2 linked regions of the Hahella chejuensis KCTC 2396 genome follow. The protein of the gene in region 2 binds, or shares a complex with, the protein of the main gene of each other region. Links are inferred from orthologs where the notes say so. Each region holds a gene or a part of one and is shown on either strand. Other genes may lie near its edges.

Region 1 (8,557 bases), 3.6 Mb from region 2 along the record:
CCGCGATTTGCGGCTTCTTAACTGGCAATCCACCCAGCCATTGCTTGAGATAGCGCGCGGCGTGAGGGTTATGCCCCACATCGGCGTATACCTCTGGGTCACGGCGCAGCAACTGGAACCGTCCCGGAACTTTGACGCCGGCGATTACAGCGGCGACCTGGGATTCAGACAGTGGAAAGTCGAGCAGCATGGCGACCTGCATCGCCGCCGCCATATTGGCCATAGGCAGGCCATTATCACTCAGGCCGTCAACAACAATGTCCGCATGCTTGCGGCGACCACGCCATTGCAAGGCTTGCGACGCGTCGCCAGTGCGCTCGAGAGTAAAGTCCTGACGCCAGATGAAGGTTGCGCAGCCCAGTTTCCCAGCCACGTCCACCACACTGGTAGGCGGAGCCTCTTCGGCAATGATCAGAGGGATGCCCGGCCTCAGAATACCGGCCTTTTCACGACCGATGTCTTCACGGGACTCACCCAGCCATTCCTGATGATCCAGATCCACGCTGGTGATCACCGCCAAATCCGGATCAACAATGTTAACCGCATCCAGGCGTCCGCCCAGGCCGACTTCCAGCAGAACCAAATCCAGCCTGGCTTGCTGGAATAAATAGAAGCCCACCAGAGTGGTGAACTCGAAATAGGTCAGCGCCGTTTGACCGCGGGCCGATTCGACGGCGGCGAACGCCGCCTCAAGCGCCTCATCGCTGACATCAACGCCATTAATGCGCACGCGCTCGTTAAAACGTAGAATATGGGGCGAGGTGTAAGCGCCGACAGTTTTACCAGCAGCGAGCGCAAGCGCCTCTACCGCCGCCAACGTAGACCCCTTGCCGTTGGTTCCCGCAATAGTTACGACGGTTTTCGCCAGCCTGGCGTTGCGACAAAGTCGGCGGAATACGTCATTGACGCGGTCCAGCCCCATTTCGATAACTTGACTATGCAGTTGCGAAACATAGTCAAGCCAGTCAGACAGTCTTCGAGGTTCCATATTCCTTATCTACGCTTAGAGATCCGATATCAGGCTTGAGGCCGATTATTCTACGTTATCTGGCGGCTCGGGCCTTTCCATTTCCTCTTCTTCAAGTTCTTCTTCGTTTTCAAATTCAGGCTCTGGCAGCTTCATCATCTTGGAGATGAGCATCGATAGTCTGCGGCGCAATTGATTACGGGAAAGAATCATATCCAGCGCGCCATGCTCCAGCAGGAATTCACTGCGCTGGAAGCCTTCAGGCAACTTTTCACGCACGGTCTGCTCAATAACGCGAGGACCCGCGAAGCCAATCAGCGCATTGGGCTCGGCCACATTCAGATCGCCCAGCATGGCGAGACTGGCGGATACGCCGCCGAACACGGGGTCGGTCATCACCGAGATGTACGGCAGACCGCGCTGCTTCATCACTTCCAGCGCCGCTGCGGTTTTCGCCATCTGCATCAGAGAGATCAGCGCCTCTTGCATACGCGCGCCGCCACTGGCGGAGAAGCAGATCAGGGCGCGGTTTTCTTCCAGACAGACATTCACTGCGCGAACGAATTTCTCGCCTACCACAGCGCCCATGGAGCCGCCCAGGAAGTTGAACTCAAACGCCACCGCCACAACCGGCACGCCGGCGACAGTTCCCTTAAAGGCCACCAGAGCGTCTTTCTCACCCGTCGCTTTCTGGTTGCTGACCAGGCGATCTTTATAGCGTTTGGTGTCTTTGAATTTCAGACGATCCGCCGGCTCCAGCTCAGGGGCGATTTCCATCCTGTCGGCGCCGTCCAGGAAAATGTCGATACGCCTGCGTGCGGATATGCGCATGTGATGCTGGCATTTCGGGCACACATCCAGGTTTTTCTCCAATTCAGGGCGATAGAGTACGGCGCTGCACTTAGGGCACTTTTTCCACAAGCCTTCGGGAACGTTACTCTTGTGCTTCGACTGAGCTCCCCCCATTCCCGGAATAATTTTTTCTAACCAGTTACTCATATTAAACCCTACTCACTTGTTTATTCGTCCATAGCGGCGCGCATGGAGCTAAGCAGCTCTTTTACCTTGGCGCGCATTTGCTCAGGATTTTCAGCATTAGTCGCTATTGTATTCACAAGTGCGCTACCGACAATTACACCATCGGATACTGCCGACACTGCTTTCGCCGTGGCCGCGTCTTTGATGCCGAAGCCCACGCCGACAGGCATGTCGGTCAGAGCCTTGATGGCGTTGACATGCTTCTCCACATCGTCAATGTCCAGAGCATTAGAGCCAGTCACTCCTTTCAACGACACATAATATAAATATCCGCTGCCGAATTTCGCAGCGGCGGCGATACGGTCCTCTGTAGTGGTTGGAGCGATCAGAAAGATAACATCCAACCCCGCCCTTTTCAGGTGCGGCGCCGCCATGTCCGCTTCTTCCGGCGGCAAGTCCACGAGCAATACGCCATCCACGCCCGCCGCCTTGGCTGCGTCGGTAAACGGATGCACGCCCATGGCTTCCACCGGATTCAAATAACCCATCAGTACGACAGGCGTCTCAGTGTTGGTCTTGCGGAACTCCTCCACCATGCCCAACACCATTCTCAGGGAGGTCCCGTGCTCCAGGGCGCGCTCACAGGCCAGCTGAATCACGGGGCCGTCCGCCATGGGGTCGGAAAACGGCACGCCTAATTCGATGATGTCAGCGCCCGACTCAACCAAGGCGTGCATGATAGCGACAGTATGCTGCGGCGCAGGATCGCCTGCGGTCACATAGGGAATCAGCGCGGTTTTGTTGTTCGCCTTTAATGTCTCCAGGCATTGCTTAATTCGGCTCATGTCATACCCTTTTTAAATTTCAATTCCGTCAAGCTTGGCCACAGTATGGATGTCTTTATCGCCGCGCCCGGACAAGTTGACGATAATGATCTGGTCTTTATCCATGGTCTTGGCGAGCTTCATGGCGTAAGCCACCGCATGACTGGATTCCAGCGCAGGCATAATGCCCTCCACCCGAGTCAGGGTATGAAAAGCGCGCAGCGCCTCTTCGTCAGTTGCCGCAACATAATCCGCGCGCTTGATGTCTTTGAGCCAGGCATGCTCAGGACCGACGCCCGGGTAGTCGAGTCCCGCGGAAATAGAATGCGTCGCGGAAATCTGGCCGTTTTCATCTTCCATCAGATAAGTACGGTTGCCATGTAATACGCCGGGACGCCCCGCGCAAAGCGGCGCGGCGTGCTGACCGGTCTCCAGGCCAAGCCCGCCGGCTTCAACGCCGTACATTTTGATCTGCTCATCCGCGATGAAAGGATAAAACAAGCCGATAGCGTTAGAGCCACCGCCCACGCAGGCCACCAGTGCATCTGGAAGCCGCCCCTCTTTCTCCATGCACTGCAGGCGCGCTTCGCGGCCAATAATGGACTGGAACTCCCGCACCAGCTTAGGATAAGGGTGCGGACCCGCCACCGTACCAATGATGTAGAAAGTGTCGTCGACGTAGGTGACCCAATCCCGCAGGGCTTCGTTCATCGCATCCTTGAGGGTCTTCGTGCCGCTGGTGACGGGGCGCACTTCAGCGCCTAAAAGCTTCATGCGGTAGACATTCAAAGACTGCCTATGCACATCCTCTTCCCCCATATAGACCACGCACTTCAATCCCAGTCTCGCTGCGACGGTCGCCGTGGCGACGCCATGCTGGCCTGCGCCGGTTTCGGCGATGATGCGCGGCTTACCGAGGTATTTCGCCAGCAACGCCTGACCAATGGTGTTGTTTACCTTATGGGCGCCGGTATGGTTGAGGTCTTCCCGCTTCAGATAAATTTTAGCGCCGCCAACCTGTTTGGTCAGACGCTCCGCAAAATACAAAGGAGAAGGTCGGCCTACGTAATCAGCCAGATCCGCGTCGAACTCTTCCTGAAACTTGGGGTCGATACGCAGTTTTTCGTAATGCCGTTCCAGCTCCAACAGCGAAGACATGAGCGTCTCGGATACGAATCGGCCGCCGTAATGACCAAAGTGGCCGCGATGGTCCGGAATATTGGCCAGCGTTTCAGCATCAAACCTCGTACTCACGATATACCTCACCTATAAATTCCTGGATTAATTCAATGCTCTTCACGCCCTTGCTTGCTTCAACGCCGCCGCTGACATCGACGGCGTAGGGCCTGACGGTGCGAATAGCTTCCGCCACATTGGTCGGATTGAGGCCGCCGGCGAGAATCACCGGCTTGCCCAGCTCATGACGAATGCGAGACCAGTCGAACACTCTTCCGGTCCCGCCGCGTAACTGCGGGTCATGGGTATCAAACAGTAAGGCCGCCGCATCTGGATACTTGGCCGCCTCCGCAACCACATCCGTCTCATCGCCCACGCCAATGGCTTTGTAGAAAGGACGGGAAAAGCTGCGACAAAAATCGTTGTCTTCGTTGCCATGAAACTGCAACACATCAAGAGGGACGACATTCAAAATCTCCCTCACCTGCTCCGCACTATGATTGACGAAGAGGCCAACAGTAGTAATGAAGGGAGGCAGCTTGGCGATAATGCGGCTGGCTGCGGCGGGATCAATGTATCGGGGACTGGGCGGATAAAAAACAAATCCAATGGCGTCGCCGCCGGCGTCGGACACCGCCAGCGCATGCTCCAGCTCAAGGATGCCGCAGATTTTGCAGCGGACGCGCTTGTTGCGGGCAGTCATTTTATCTCTTCCTTTTTATGCTGTTTTTCGTTTTTCCGGAAAAGTTTCGTATCAGCGATTCGGCGGCGCATAAACAAACAGGCTTGGGATTATAGCGAGTTAAAGCGGCTTCGGGAAATCGAGGAAATCAGGCGCCGAGAAAAAACGGCCCTTTCCGCAACGATGGTATCGCAAACGTTTCCGGATAGGTAACCGAAGTCAGGTACAACCCAAAGGGCGGCGCCGTCACCCCGGCTTTTGAGCGCTTTTTGGAAGCGAGAACGTCCGCCACCCAGTCCGACGGCTTCTTGCCCGTTCCCACCGCCATCAAGGTGCCTGAAATGTTGCGCACCATGTGATGTAGAAACGCGTTCGCCTCCACCTCTATCACAACCATGTCGCCAAACCTGCTCACTTCAAGACGGGTTAGATTGCGAAAAGGCGACTTAGATTGGCAGTCGGAGCCGCGAAAGGCGCTGAAGTCATTCTCTCCGATCAGATGCGCGCCAGCGGCGGACATACTTTCCACATCGAGAGGACGGTAGTTCCAGGTGACGCTGTTATTGAGCCATGCGGGTCGAATCGGATGGTTATAAATGACGTAGCGGTAGCTACGGGACGTGGCGGTATAACGGGCATGAAAGTCTTCAGGTACCGCGCCCGCCCAGCTCACAGACACATCCGCCGGCAGGAAGTGGTTAACGCCCATCGCCCAGGAATACGGGCTGCGCAACGCCTTCGTCTCGAAGTGAACCACTTGATTCACCGCATGAACGCCTGCATCGGTGCGCCCGGCGCATACTACGCTAACAGGATGGTCCGCGACTTTTGCTAAAGCAGACTCTACTTCCGCCTGCACGGAGGGCACGCCAGAGTTTTGCGCCTGCCAGCCGTGATAACGGGAGCCGTCATAGCCCAACACCAGCGCAACGCGCCCGGTATCCGGCAGGAGATCGTTGGAAAGTGGATACAATGACTGGTTCGAACTGGTTGGATTCATAAGCCGCCCTCAATACTTGAGGGCAGCATTATTGAAAAGTAGCGGAATTATGCAAGTCTCTTCAGCAAGGAAGCGGCTTCCTGCTTCTGATCATTGTTGCCTTCTTCGACAACCTCCTCCAGGATGTCGCGAGCCCCTTCACGGTCGCCCATGTCGATATAGGCTCTGGCCAGATCCAGCTTGGTGGCGGCTTCGTCAGTGTCGGACAGGAAGTTGAAATCCTCTTCCAATTCCTCCACGAATTCATCCTGCATGCCTTCTTTGACTGCTGGCTTCGATTCGGCCACTACGCTTGGCGCAGGCTCTTGCGGCTGCACAATGGTCTTGTCGCCAAAATCATCATCCAGATTGAAGTCCAGATCCGAATCCAGCTCTGCGGCGACATCCGCCTTCGGCTCTTCCTCAAAGGAGGCGCTCAAGTCTGGCAGCTCATCTTCCAGATTATCGACCTGCTGCACGAATTCTTCCGCCACATCGTTGGATAACTCAGCGCCTGCGAAATCTTTGCTTTGCGCCGGCTGTTCGTCGAGAGACAAATCCAAGTCGCTGTCATCCAAGTCCAGAGATGGCTCTTCCTCTTCCAAAGTCATATCCAGATCAAGGCTTTCGTCCAGCTCGTCGCTTTCAGCGGGCGCGTCCATATCCAGCAACTCATCGCTGAGGTCGCTCTCCAGATCCAGCGCCTCCAGGTCGTCATCCAGGCCCACTGTATCCAGTTCAAAATCTGACTCCAGCTCCTCGACGTCCGCCAGCTCAAACCCTTCTTCCTCCAGGGATTCGAGAGAATCATCCGCTGTCTCGAAAGAATCCTCTAAGGTCTCCTCCGCAGCCGGCTTGCTGGATACATAATCAATGCCTTTGTCATAACCGGAAGAGGATTTTGCTTCATCCACCTCTTCCTTGTCGGTTTCGCCCAGATCGATTTCACTCAGATCAAAGTCGATATCCAGATTATCTTCGGCCTCTTCAACTGACTCCAGTTCTTCAGGCTCGCTCAGCGCAGAAGGCCGATTGGGCACAGTGGCGTCCAAATTCGCGTCGAGGTCAAGATCCAACTCCTCTTCGTCAGCGGTTGAAGACGCAAAGTCGTCTCCGCCCAGCAGCTGGCTCTCCAGATCGTCCAGAGACAAACCTGGCTCGTCATCCAGATCCGCGAAACGGGATTTGATTTCATCCGCGCGGTTCACGACGCCAGCATTGCCAGCCTCGCGCAGATGGTTATAGGTCTCATTGAAGCGCGCGCCTTCTTTGGCTTCGCCCAACACTTCCAACAGTTTCAGCCGGTATTCCTGATTGTTGGGATTTTCTTCCAGTGCGGAGTCAAGCACTTGCACCGCCTGGTCGAAACGCTGATACGCGATGTAAACATCTGCTTCCGCGATAGGATCATCGCCGCCGACTTTGGTTTCGCCTTCGCCGTCTTCCGCTTCGATATCCAGGTCCAGCGCCAGATTATCGTGGTCTGCGATATCCAGAGCCTCATCATCCGCCGCCGCTTCTTTTTTGCCGCCGCGACGGGCCAACAGCCACAGGATCAACAGCAACAATACTGCGCCGCCGCCAATAGCGGCCTGGTAAATCACGTTGTTCTTGATGATGTCGATCCAGCTTTCCGGCTCGGGCTGCGGAGTCGGTTCGGTGACCGCTGGCGTTACCGGCGGTTTTTTGTCAACCACTACAGGGGGCTGCTCAGGCTCAGTCGGCGTGACTGGCGCAACAGGCTCAGGCGTGTCCGGCGCAGTCATGCCGGTCTGATCTTCCGGGGTATCCATTCCAGGGGACATTGGCGTCCCCTCACCCATCGTGGACGGCTCATCGCCCAAGCCCAGTGAAGGCTCGCCTGGCGTCATGGGCTCTTCCCCGGGGATCATGCCTTCGTCTCCTGGCATGACAGGCTCTTCAGGGAGCGTCGGCGCAGTGGTATCGCCGCCGGTTTCGCCCACTTTCGATTGCAAGGCCGCCAACTGATCATCTTTCAGCGACACCAAGCGCTGCATTGTCTCTAACTGACTCTGCAGATCTTCCATCCGGCTCTTCAGATCCTCATTCTCACGAGAAACCTGATCCAGCTTCTCTTGAGCCAGGCTCAACTCTTCTGCGGTTTTCGACGTGCCGCCGCGTGAGCCGCTGGATTCACCCGCCTGCTCAGGCGTTGTGGAAGCATTCTCGCCGGTTTTGGCGACAATAATTCTCAACTTGTCTTCGTCGGTTTGCGACGCTGCGGAGCCAGTCTGGCTGCGACCGGTTCCTGACGCATCCACCTGACGGGTGGAAGGCGCGCGTCCTTCCGCAAACTCACGGTTTTGCAGGCTGACCTGACGCACTGCGTCGCGATTGCTGCGCTGCTGGATTTGCTCGATGTCAGGAATACGCAATACCTGACCGGATTTAAGCTTGTTGATATTACTGTCGAAGAAAGCGTCCGGATTCAAGTCTTGAATCGCCAACATCATCTGCTGCGGAGACACGCTACTGTCCGGACGGGTTTTCAGCGCTATCTCCCACAAAGTGTCATCACCGCCTGTCGGTCCATAAGAGCCGGCAGTAGAAGGCGCATCATAGGTGGACGAAGAGGAAGGAGCGGTTGTTCGGGTAGTGGTCGTTGAAGTGGAAGGACGCGTTGTCGTAGCAGGCGCACTGGCGGTGGTGGTTCGGGCCGGCGCAACCTGCGCAGGCTTCACACTCTCGCTGCTAAACGTAGGCGGATCGATCAGCAGCGCGTACTCACGCAACAGTCTTCCGCTGGGCCAGGTCACTTCCATCAGGAAGTTGAGATAAGGCTCGCGCACCGGCTTGGAGCTGGTGACTCGAACAAAAGCCTTGCCGTCTTTAAATAAAACTTTGAAGCGCAAATCCGAAAGGAAATACACCCGGTCCAGGTTGGCGCGTTGGAACGCTTCCCGGGAGGCCAGATTCGTCAAAATTTCGCT
Region 2 (8,391 bases):
AAGGGGCGGTCGGTCACTCCAGCCATCGGGGCCAGTATCAAATTGTTACGCAACTCATAGGGTCCAATTTTCACGGCCGCTTCCGCTCTGGTCATAAGAAATGACTAAAAAGTGTTCGCCCTGGATAGGGGTGCCTATGATACTCAGATGATGAATGGCGGGAAAGACTTGAAATTTTAAAAATAGAGTATTTTTTATCCCAAATCTCAATATGTTGATCACTCGTTAATCATAACGACGAGGCGTATAGGTTAAATGGCCTATTTATAGAACTTGGCCACCGAGTCAAGTCCAAATCGCGCTTGTTCGTATCGGTCCTTATCTCGGTGGCGCGCCGCTTCCGGAGCTTTCTATTGGGAGGGCGCCGGACCGGATAGTGCGGAGATGAAGTCGAGTGTGTAATTGACCGCCTGCTTGCCGGGGTCAAGGATTTCCAGAGTGATATGCACGGGCGCGCTCGGCGGCATCTGAGTCATGTCTTTCGCCTCGCCGGACAGATACTCAAGCGGCGTGAAGATGCGATGGGCAATGACGTTGTTGTTAATGTCTGAAAAGTTCAGCGAGATGTTTGGGAAGGGTTGCGCAAAACTGGCTTGGTTGGTGATGATGGCGTCAATAATCAGCGCCTTGTTAACCAGGGGATGACTGCGCACCACCAGGTTCTGGCTACGAATCTGGCCGACATCATATAAAGAAGGGAGAGTGCAGCCAATAACTTCGCATGCTTTCGCGTACCAGGGACGCAGCTGATCGTAGCGGGCCAGCTTATCGAAATGGAACCACGCAAGCTGTGAAACCAGGAACACCACCAACAGCAGGTTGGCGAAGGTCCACATGATTTTGCTTAAAACGCCGGGTGACGCTTTTTGTTCGTATGAGTGGTCGATACTGATCGGCTCTGCGCGTAACCCATGGAATTGGGATGGAGGCTCCGCGTGCATGGGCGTCTCAAACTCAGGAAAGTTCTCGTATTCCGGCTCTGGCTCCGGCGCTGCATGGACTGGCGCGGGCTCTGGCTTGGGCGGCGGCGGAGGCTCGACTTTCAACGCCTCTTTGGGCGCTGCTTTTTTAACGTCTTGCTTTGCTTCCTGAACGGGAGGAGGGGGAGGCGTTTGTCCTGGCCGCTCCAGTTCGCGCAGCATCTGTTCGGCCCAGCTTTCGTCGGTGGCTCCCTCTTCTTCCGGCTCTTCCGGCGTTTCAAATTCGCGTTTGGCGCTGGAGCCGCCTCGATCAAGCTCACGGAAGCTGTCGCTCAACTCGCTTTGATCGAACATGCCGCCGGAGTAACCTTCGTCGTGCTTGTCCTCTTCCGGATTATCCTGAAACAGGAATTCATCATCATCGTCTCCCGCTGCGACCAGCGCGTCAGTCAGATCGCCAAGATCGTCGTCCGGGTCCATCGCTGTGAATGGAGTGATAATTGAAGAAGTGGCTTTTGCGGCGCTTTCTTTTACGCTGGGCTCAACTTTGGGTTTCGCCGCTGCTTTAGGGGCGGAAGCAACCGCCGCTTGTCTGGGAGGCGACGCTTTAACGGGAGTCGGGCCTACATGCGCAGGAGCGCTATCAGACATCAAATGCTCCGCTGCGTTGAATACCTTCATGCAAGCGCCGCATCTTACTTTGCCATGGGCGGCTTGCAGCTGTTTATCAGTAACCCTGAAACTTGCAGCGCAATGTGGGCAGCGAGTGAGCAAAACGCCTCCTGGAAAAAACTGCGTCAGTAGTTAAATGTAGACCAACTCTATGTTAGGGGTATCACTGCAAATGGGGCGCCGAGATTGTCGCACATTCGCAAAGTTGTTTAAAAATGAATGAATTGTTCCCTATTTGCAAGAGCAACCTTGCGCTCCATTGTCGCCTAGCGAAGGGGGGCTGTCTATCGCGGGAATGGCTAACCGGCGCCTTGAAAAGACGCCGGATTGGCGATCAATAAGGCAGGCGTCTACCGCTGATCAGGACCCAGTCCTCTTTGTACTCGGTGGGGTCCAGTTCGAAGTAATTACGATAGGCTTCCGCTACGGCTTCTTCCTGATCTTTCAGTATGCCGGACAGGGCGATAGAGCCGCCGGGCAGGGTAAGAGTCGCCAGTTTGGGCGCCAGACTGATCAATGGATTGGCCAGGATATTGGCGATAACGACTTCCGCCTGCATCTCCGGCATTTGCTCCGGAAAGTGCAGGGTCAGGCCTTCGCTGACGCTATTGCGCTCGGCGTTGTCGCGACTTGCTTCCAGAGCCTGTGGATCGATATCCGTGCCGGTGGCGTGATCCGCACCCAGCAACAAGGCTGCGATGGCTAGCACGCCGGAGCCGCAACCAAAGTCGATAACCTGCTTGCCTTGCAGCTGCTGACTATCCAGCCATGTGAGGCAAAGCGCGGTGGTGGGATGAGTGCCGGTGCCAAAAGCCAAACCGGGGTCGAGCAATAAGTTGACGCCGTTTGGATCTTCGGGCTCCCCCCAGCTTGGACAAATCCACAGTCGGGAGCCAAAACGCATGGGGTGGAAGTGGGTCATCCACTCTCTTTCCCAGTCACGATCTTCAATGACCTCGCACTCAATGTCCGCGGCCGCAATTTGATTACGCTCCAATTGCTCTCGAACCATTTCCGCGCTGGTGTCGGCGCTGAAAAGCGCAACAACCTGAGTGTTGCGCCACAGGGGAGTGGTTCCAAGGTCAGGCTCAAGGACGGGATCATCGGCAGCGTCGAGCATAGTGACGGAGAGGGCGCCGAGGCCCTCGAAAATCTGCTCCAGAGCGGCCGCCCCGGCTTCATCAGTTAAGACTTTTACTTGTAACCAGGACACCTGCGTTCCTCAAATCAAGCTTTTAACAGCTTTTCCAGATAGTGAATGGTGTACTCCATACGGCGTACGCCTGCGTCGGTCACTAACCGGCGGTGCAGAGGAATATTGGTTTTGATGCCTTCCACCAGCATTTCGTCCAGAGCATTATTCATGCGATCCAGCGCGTTGTTGCGGTTGGAGCCCCAGCAAATCACCTTGCCGATCAGTGAGTCATAATAAGGTGGAACCTTATATCCGCTATATAAATGGGAGTCAACACGCACGCCGTTGCCGCCTGGCGCGTGGTAATGCGTCACGGTCCCGGGGCTGGGTGTGAAGGTGCGCGGATCTTCCGCGTTGATGCGGCATTCAATGGCGTGACCGCGGAACTGGATGTCTTCCTGCTTGATGGAAAGAGGCATTCCAGAGGCGATGCGCAACTGTTCTTTCACAATATCGACGCCAGTGATCATCTCTGACACGGGATGCTCGACCTGAACGCGGGTGTTCATCTCAATGAAGTAGAAACGTCCGTCCTGGTACAGGAACTCAAAAGTTCCAGCGCCACGGTAGCCGATATCCAGACAGGCCTGCACACAGGAGTTCAGTGTGGCGGCGCGGGCTTCGGGGTCGACATCCGGAGCGGGGGCTTCTTCCAGAACTTTCTGGTGGCGGCGCTGCAGGGAGCAATCGCGGTCGCCCAGGTGGATAACATTGCCTTGTCCGTCGGCCAGCACCTGTACTTCGATGTGGCGGGGACGATCGAGGAATTTCTCCAGATAAACCGTGGGGTCGCCAAAGGCGGCTTTGGCTTCGCTTTGCGTCAACTGGATGGCGTTAAGCAGCGCAGCTTCGCTGTTGACCACTTGCATGCCGCGTCCGCCGCCGCCGGAAGCGGCCTTGATGATGACCGGATAGCCGATTTTACGAGCGACTTCCAGCGTACGTTCTTTATCTTCAGTGATGGGTCCATCGGAGCCCGGCACCGTCGGCACGCCCGCTTTGCGCATGGCTTGTATCGCGGAGACCTTGTTGCCCATCAGGCGAATGGTGTCCGGCTTGGGGCCGATAAAGACGAAGCCGCTTTTCTCCACCTGCTCGGCGAAATCGGCGTTTTCCGCCAGAAAGCCGTAGCCTGGATGAATGCCGACGCTGTCGGTCACTTCCGCCGCGCTGATAATGGCGGGAATATTCAGGTAGCTGTCCGTGGGGCTGTTCGGGCCGATACAGACGGATTCGTCCGCCAGCCGCACGTGCATCAGGTCGCGGTCCACGCTTGAGTGCACCGCTACGGTGTTAATGCCCAACTCTTTGCAGGCGCGCAGGATGCGTAACGCAATTTCGCCTCGATTGGCGATAAGCACTTTTTCCAACATGGTAGGAGTACCCTAAAAAAACAATGCCGTCCGGCTTGCGCCGGAATGATCAGGATGTCCCGCTGAACGGGAAGAGCCCGGGTGGGGCTCTTAGACAATCGAGAACAGCGGCTGGTCGAACTCCACCGGTTGTCCGTTTTCCACCAGAATGGCTTCAACTGTGCCGGACTTGTCCGCTTCAATCTGGTTCATCATCTTCATCGCCTCGACGATACACAGTACGTCGCCTGCTTTGACGGTCTGGCCAACTTCTGCAAACACTGGCGCGGAGGGCGATGGCGCACGGTAGAAGGTGCCAACCATGGGCGATTTGACCAGATGCCCGTTATATTGTGGTCCGGCGTCTGCTTCCACCGCAGGAGCGGACGCCGCCACGGGGGCCGCCGCAGGGCGCGTTTCTATTGCCGCAGAAGTGACGTATACCGGCTCGGCGCCAGCCAGACGGCGGCTGATGCGTACGGAATCATCGCCTTCTTTAATTTCGATTTCGGCGATGTCTGACTCTTCAATCAGTTCAATAAGTTTTTTTACTTTTCTGATATCCATCATAGGCTCTCGTAATTTATTTTCCGGTAATCTTTGAAAAGGCGGCCTGTAAAGCGAGTTCGTAACTCTGGCTGCCGAATCCGCATATCACACCAACGGCGACATCGGAGAAATAAGAGTGGTGGCGGAACGCCTCACGGGCATGCACATTGGACAAGTGCGTCTCAATAAAAGGAATGCCGACTCCGAGAAGGGCGTCGCGTAGCGCCACGCTGGTATGGGTAAAGGCCGCCGGATTGATAATGATGAAGTCCACGCCTTCTTTTTTGGCTTCATGGATGCGATCAATCAATTCGTATTCCGCATTGCTTTGTAGCGTCAGCAGATGGTGGCCTGCCTGCCTGGCGGTTTCCGTCAGGCGGAAATTAATATCGTCCAAAGTTTCTGCGCCATAAATTTCCGGTTCGCGCGTTCCCAATAAGTTCAAATTAGGGCCGTGCAACACTAGAATGCTTGCCATGGCGTCTTGTCCTTATATGTCGGATATTTAAGGTGTAATAAAAGCAAGATTTCGGAAGTTTGACTCTTTTGTCTACTATATTCAAGCAGATTGCCGCACTTTGCGGTCATACTTTGGTAGTAGCGCTGTGCGGGAGAGAGTTGACGCGTTTTTCCCAGTAAAAACAGGGCGTTCGCATACTTGGCGGGAACTTTTTACGTCGCCGCCATGATGGCGGCGACAATGGCAATTTAACCCAATCCCGTGAACTATTCTTGATACTTCGGTTTAAAACACAATAAGCGCATTGTTGTACGCGGTTTCCACGATGGCTGAAAACCTGCGAATTCAGAGCCTTTGAGCTTACCTGAATACCTTCACGCAATTACGGCCGGCATGTTTGGCTTCATAAAGCGCCTTGTCCGCCTTTTGCGCCAGCACCTGCTGGGTGTTGCCAGCCTGATAAGCGGCGATACCGCAGCTGAACGTGACTTTGAACGTGTCGCTCTCGGTGGGGTGCATCAGTTCTCCGAAACGTTCGCGAATGTCGTTCATCATATTCTTAGCGTCGCACTCATCTGTATTGGGAAGCACGACGGCGAACTCTTCTCCGCCGTAGCGGCCGATATGGTCGGTCTTGCGCAGCCGCTGTTTGAGGAACAGCGACATACTCTTCAACACTCTGTCGCCAACGGGGTGGCCATGGGTGTCGTTGATGCGCTTGAAGTAGTCGATGTCCATCATGGCGAAGCAGAGCGGCTCGCCGGTCTGATTGGCCTTGTTGATCTCCATGCTGAGCAGATTCAACGTATGAGTATGGTTGTAGAGTCCGGTCAGGCTGTCGCGGATCATCATGGCGTGCAATGTGCGCGCACGCCGCCCACGGTTGTGAATAGTGGCGATCAGGTGGCGGGGATTGATCGGCTTCACCAGGAAGTCGTCGCCGCCGAGGCTCATTGCGTGCAACTGTTTGTTGATGTCGTCCTCGGCGGACAGATAGATAATGGGGACGCTGACGAACTTGTCCTGCTGGCGGATCACTTTGGCCAGCTCGGTGCCGGTGCAGCCCGGCATATACATGTCCATGATGATAATTTCGGGGGAGAATTCATCCAGTGCAATCAGAACCTGCATCGGGTCGGTAATGATCTTGGAGGTCATGCCCGCCTTGCGCAGGGTGCTCTCCATAAATGCGGCCTGCGCCCGGGAGTCGTCCACCACCATGATGCGATAGGGCTCGTGGGCGCCGGAACGTGTGTAAGTCTCCACTTTCTCGATAAGCTGCGCTGCGTCCAGGGTGCGCTCAACGAACTCCTCTCCGCCGCAGCGAGCGGCTTCCAGGCGGGTCTGAATATCGCCTTCACGAGGGCAGATGAACATGACGGGGATAGGCGTCTCATGGTTGGCCTGAATGCGCTTGATCAACTCGACGCCCGCATTTTTATCGCCGCCAAAATCCACGTCGACAATCATGGTTTCAGGCTTGTTCTTCTGAGTCGCAGCCAGCAGTGTGTCATGAGACGAATACAATTCGCCGCGGAAGCCAAAAAACTGCATTTGCTGGGCGATGCGCTGCGCCAGATCTTTTTGATTCAAGGCCAAATAGATTGGAGAGCGTAGATAAGTCCGGTTGGCGCTGCTGTCGGTGCGATCGGTTTTACGCTGGGTGACGGTCGCCAACTGCATGACCTGCTGCTCCACCGCGAGGATATCCGCGGTGGTGACGGGTGTTTTGCGCAGGCTGATGCTTTTGAGGCTGGTGTTGATCGACTGTGCGATGCACAGATGATCCGTCATATCGAAACGGGCTGCGTAACGGCCCAATTTATCGGTTGCAAGCTGGAAATCGGAAAACCATTGTTTGTCCTGCCAGTTCCTTTGCTTCAACTGTTGCCATGCTTCCAGGACAATGCGCGCCTGCGTCGTTACACGGCCGGCGAAGTGCTGCTTGAGTTTGTCCCGTTGACTTTCTATGGTCATAGAGAGGGTAAATCCGCTTCCATTAGTGGTTGCAACCAGTTTGTCTTTCTTCTATGCGCCTGATTTACAAGTACAAAATTCAAGCCAGGACGTATTGATATAAGTTTCAGTATAGTTTGGCAATTTTATTTAAATATAGTCGTAAACTGTATGTGTATGTAAATTCTTGTGCATTTGTGTAGTAGAGCAAACCTTTAAGCGTTAACTGCGGGTGGTTTGAGCGGGAAGCGCTGAATCTGTGATCAACTCCGACGGAGTCGCCATGACTGATAATAAAGCATTGCGTGACAAACGATCGATCAAAGTGCTGATGCTGGGCCTGATCTCCACGATGTTGTTGATTTTGTTAGGGGGCGTATTCGGCCTTAATTTGTGGCAGAAGAAGGTGTACCTGCAGGATCAGCTACAGTCTCACGCCAGAGACTCCGCCACATCGTTAGGCTTATCCGTTTCTCATGTGGCGGACCCACAGGACTGGGTGGTTGCGTCTTCCATGGTGGACGCCATCTTTGACTCGGGCGCTTATCAAGGTATTCGCATTCTGGACCAGGAAGGACGCTCGGTGGTGGCGAGAACAAGCTCCAAGGATCTGGAAGGCGTGCCTAAGTGGTTTGTGCGCTGGCTTGATCTGCAGGCTCCGGTGGGAGAGGCCGAAATTATCGCTGGGTGGCGTCCGGTCGGTCGTTTGATGGTGCAAAGCGATACCGGCATCGCCTATCGAGAACTCTGGTCGACGCTGCGTAATCAATTAGCCTGGTTTGCGGTCGTCACTGCATTTGCGTTTGCGGCTTTCCATTTGCTGTTGAGCAGTTTGTTGCGGCCTTTACTGCGTCTGGAGCAAGCGGCGCATCGGATTGAAGACAAGCACTTTGATGTCTCCCTGCCTATTCCTGGCACCCGTGAACTGGCGAAAGTCACGCTGGCTGTCAACAGCATGGCGGACCATTTGCGGCGCTCATTCGAAGAGCAGGTGGCGACCATTGAGTCGCTACGCAAACTGGCGCTGCTGGATTCGGTCACGGGCGTGCTGAACCGGCAGTCGTTTGATAATCGCTTGCAGGCGGCTTTGGCGGGAGACGATGGGGACAGCGTCGGCGCGTTGCTGTTGGCGCAACTGTCAGGCCTGTCTGAGTACAACGATCAGTTTGGAAGAGAGCAGGGGGATGCGCTGCTCAAGCAAATGGCGGAAGTTATCCATGACGAGTGCCTGTCGCATATCGGTAGTTATGTGGGCCGTCGCGGCGGCGGTTGCTTCACCGTTTTCCT

What was found.
Region 1: the proteins of accB (region 2) and accD are in contact, whole or in part, in a solved structure (PDB 8UXZ), measured with the Escherichia coli proteins. The link is inferred for Hahella chejuensis KCTC 2396 from one-to-one orthologs.

Annotation. Positions count from the first base shown.
Region 1 is NC_007645.1:2,485,877-2,494,433, reverse strand. The notes cover bases 1-2,866. They hold accD (acetyl-CoA carboxylase, carboxyltransferase subunit beta), read right to left. Parts: upstream 1,967-2,866; coding sequence 1,034-1,966; downstream 1-1,033. Other genes in these bases: trpB (tryptophan synthase subunit beta), read right to left, coding at 2,803-2,866; trpA (tryptophan synthase subunit alpha), read right to left, coding at 1,987-2,790; folC (bifunctional tetrahydrofolate synthase/dihydrofolate synthase), read right to left, coding at 1-988. Outside these bases: more of trpB, read right to left, coding at 2,867-4,023; HCH_RS11040 (phosphoribosylanthranilate isomerase), read right to left, coding at 4,007-4,648; tRNA pseudouridine(38-40) synthase TruA, read right to left, coding at 4,776-5,627; HCH_RS11030 (FimV/HubP family polar landmark protein), read right to left, coding at 5,675-8,557.
Region 2 is NC_007645.1:6,138,719-6,147,109, reverse strand. Bases 2,979-5,678 are described here. They hold accB (acetyl-CoA carboxylase biotin carboxyl carrier protein), read right to left. Parts: upstream 4,707-5,678; coding sequence 4,251-4,706; downstream 2,979-4,250. Other genes in these bases: HCH_RS27005 (GGDEF domain-containing response regulator), read right to left, coding at 5,509-5,678; aroQ (type II 3-dehydroquinate dehydratase), read right to left, coding at 4,723-5,166; accC (acetyl-CoA carboxylase biotin carboxylase subunit), read right to left, coding at 2,979-4,160. Also shown: tRNA dihydrouridine synthase DusB, read right to left, coding at 1-95; HCH_RS27030 (DUF3426 domain-containing protein), read right to left, coding at 351-1,571; prmA (50S ribosomal protein L11 methyltransferase), read right to left, coding at 1,927-2,805; more of accC, read right to left, coding at 2,820-2,978; more of HCH_RS27005, read right to left, coding at 5,679-7,125; HCH_RS27000 (EAL domain-containing protein), read left to right, coding at 7,388-8,391. UniProt on the Escherichia coli protein: This protein is a component of the acetyl coenzyme A carboxylase complex; first, biotin carboxylase catalyzes the carboxylation of the carrier protein and then the transcarboxylase transfers the carboxyl group to form malonyl-CoA.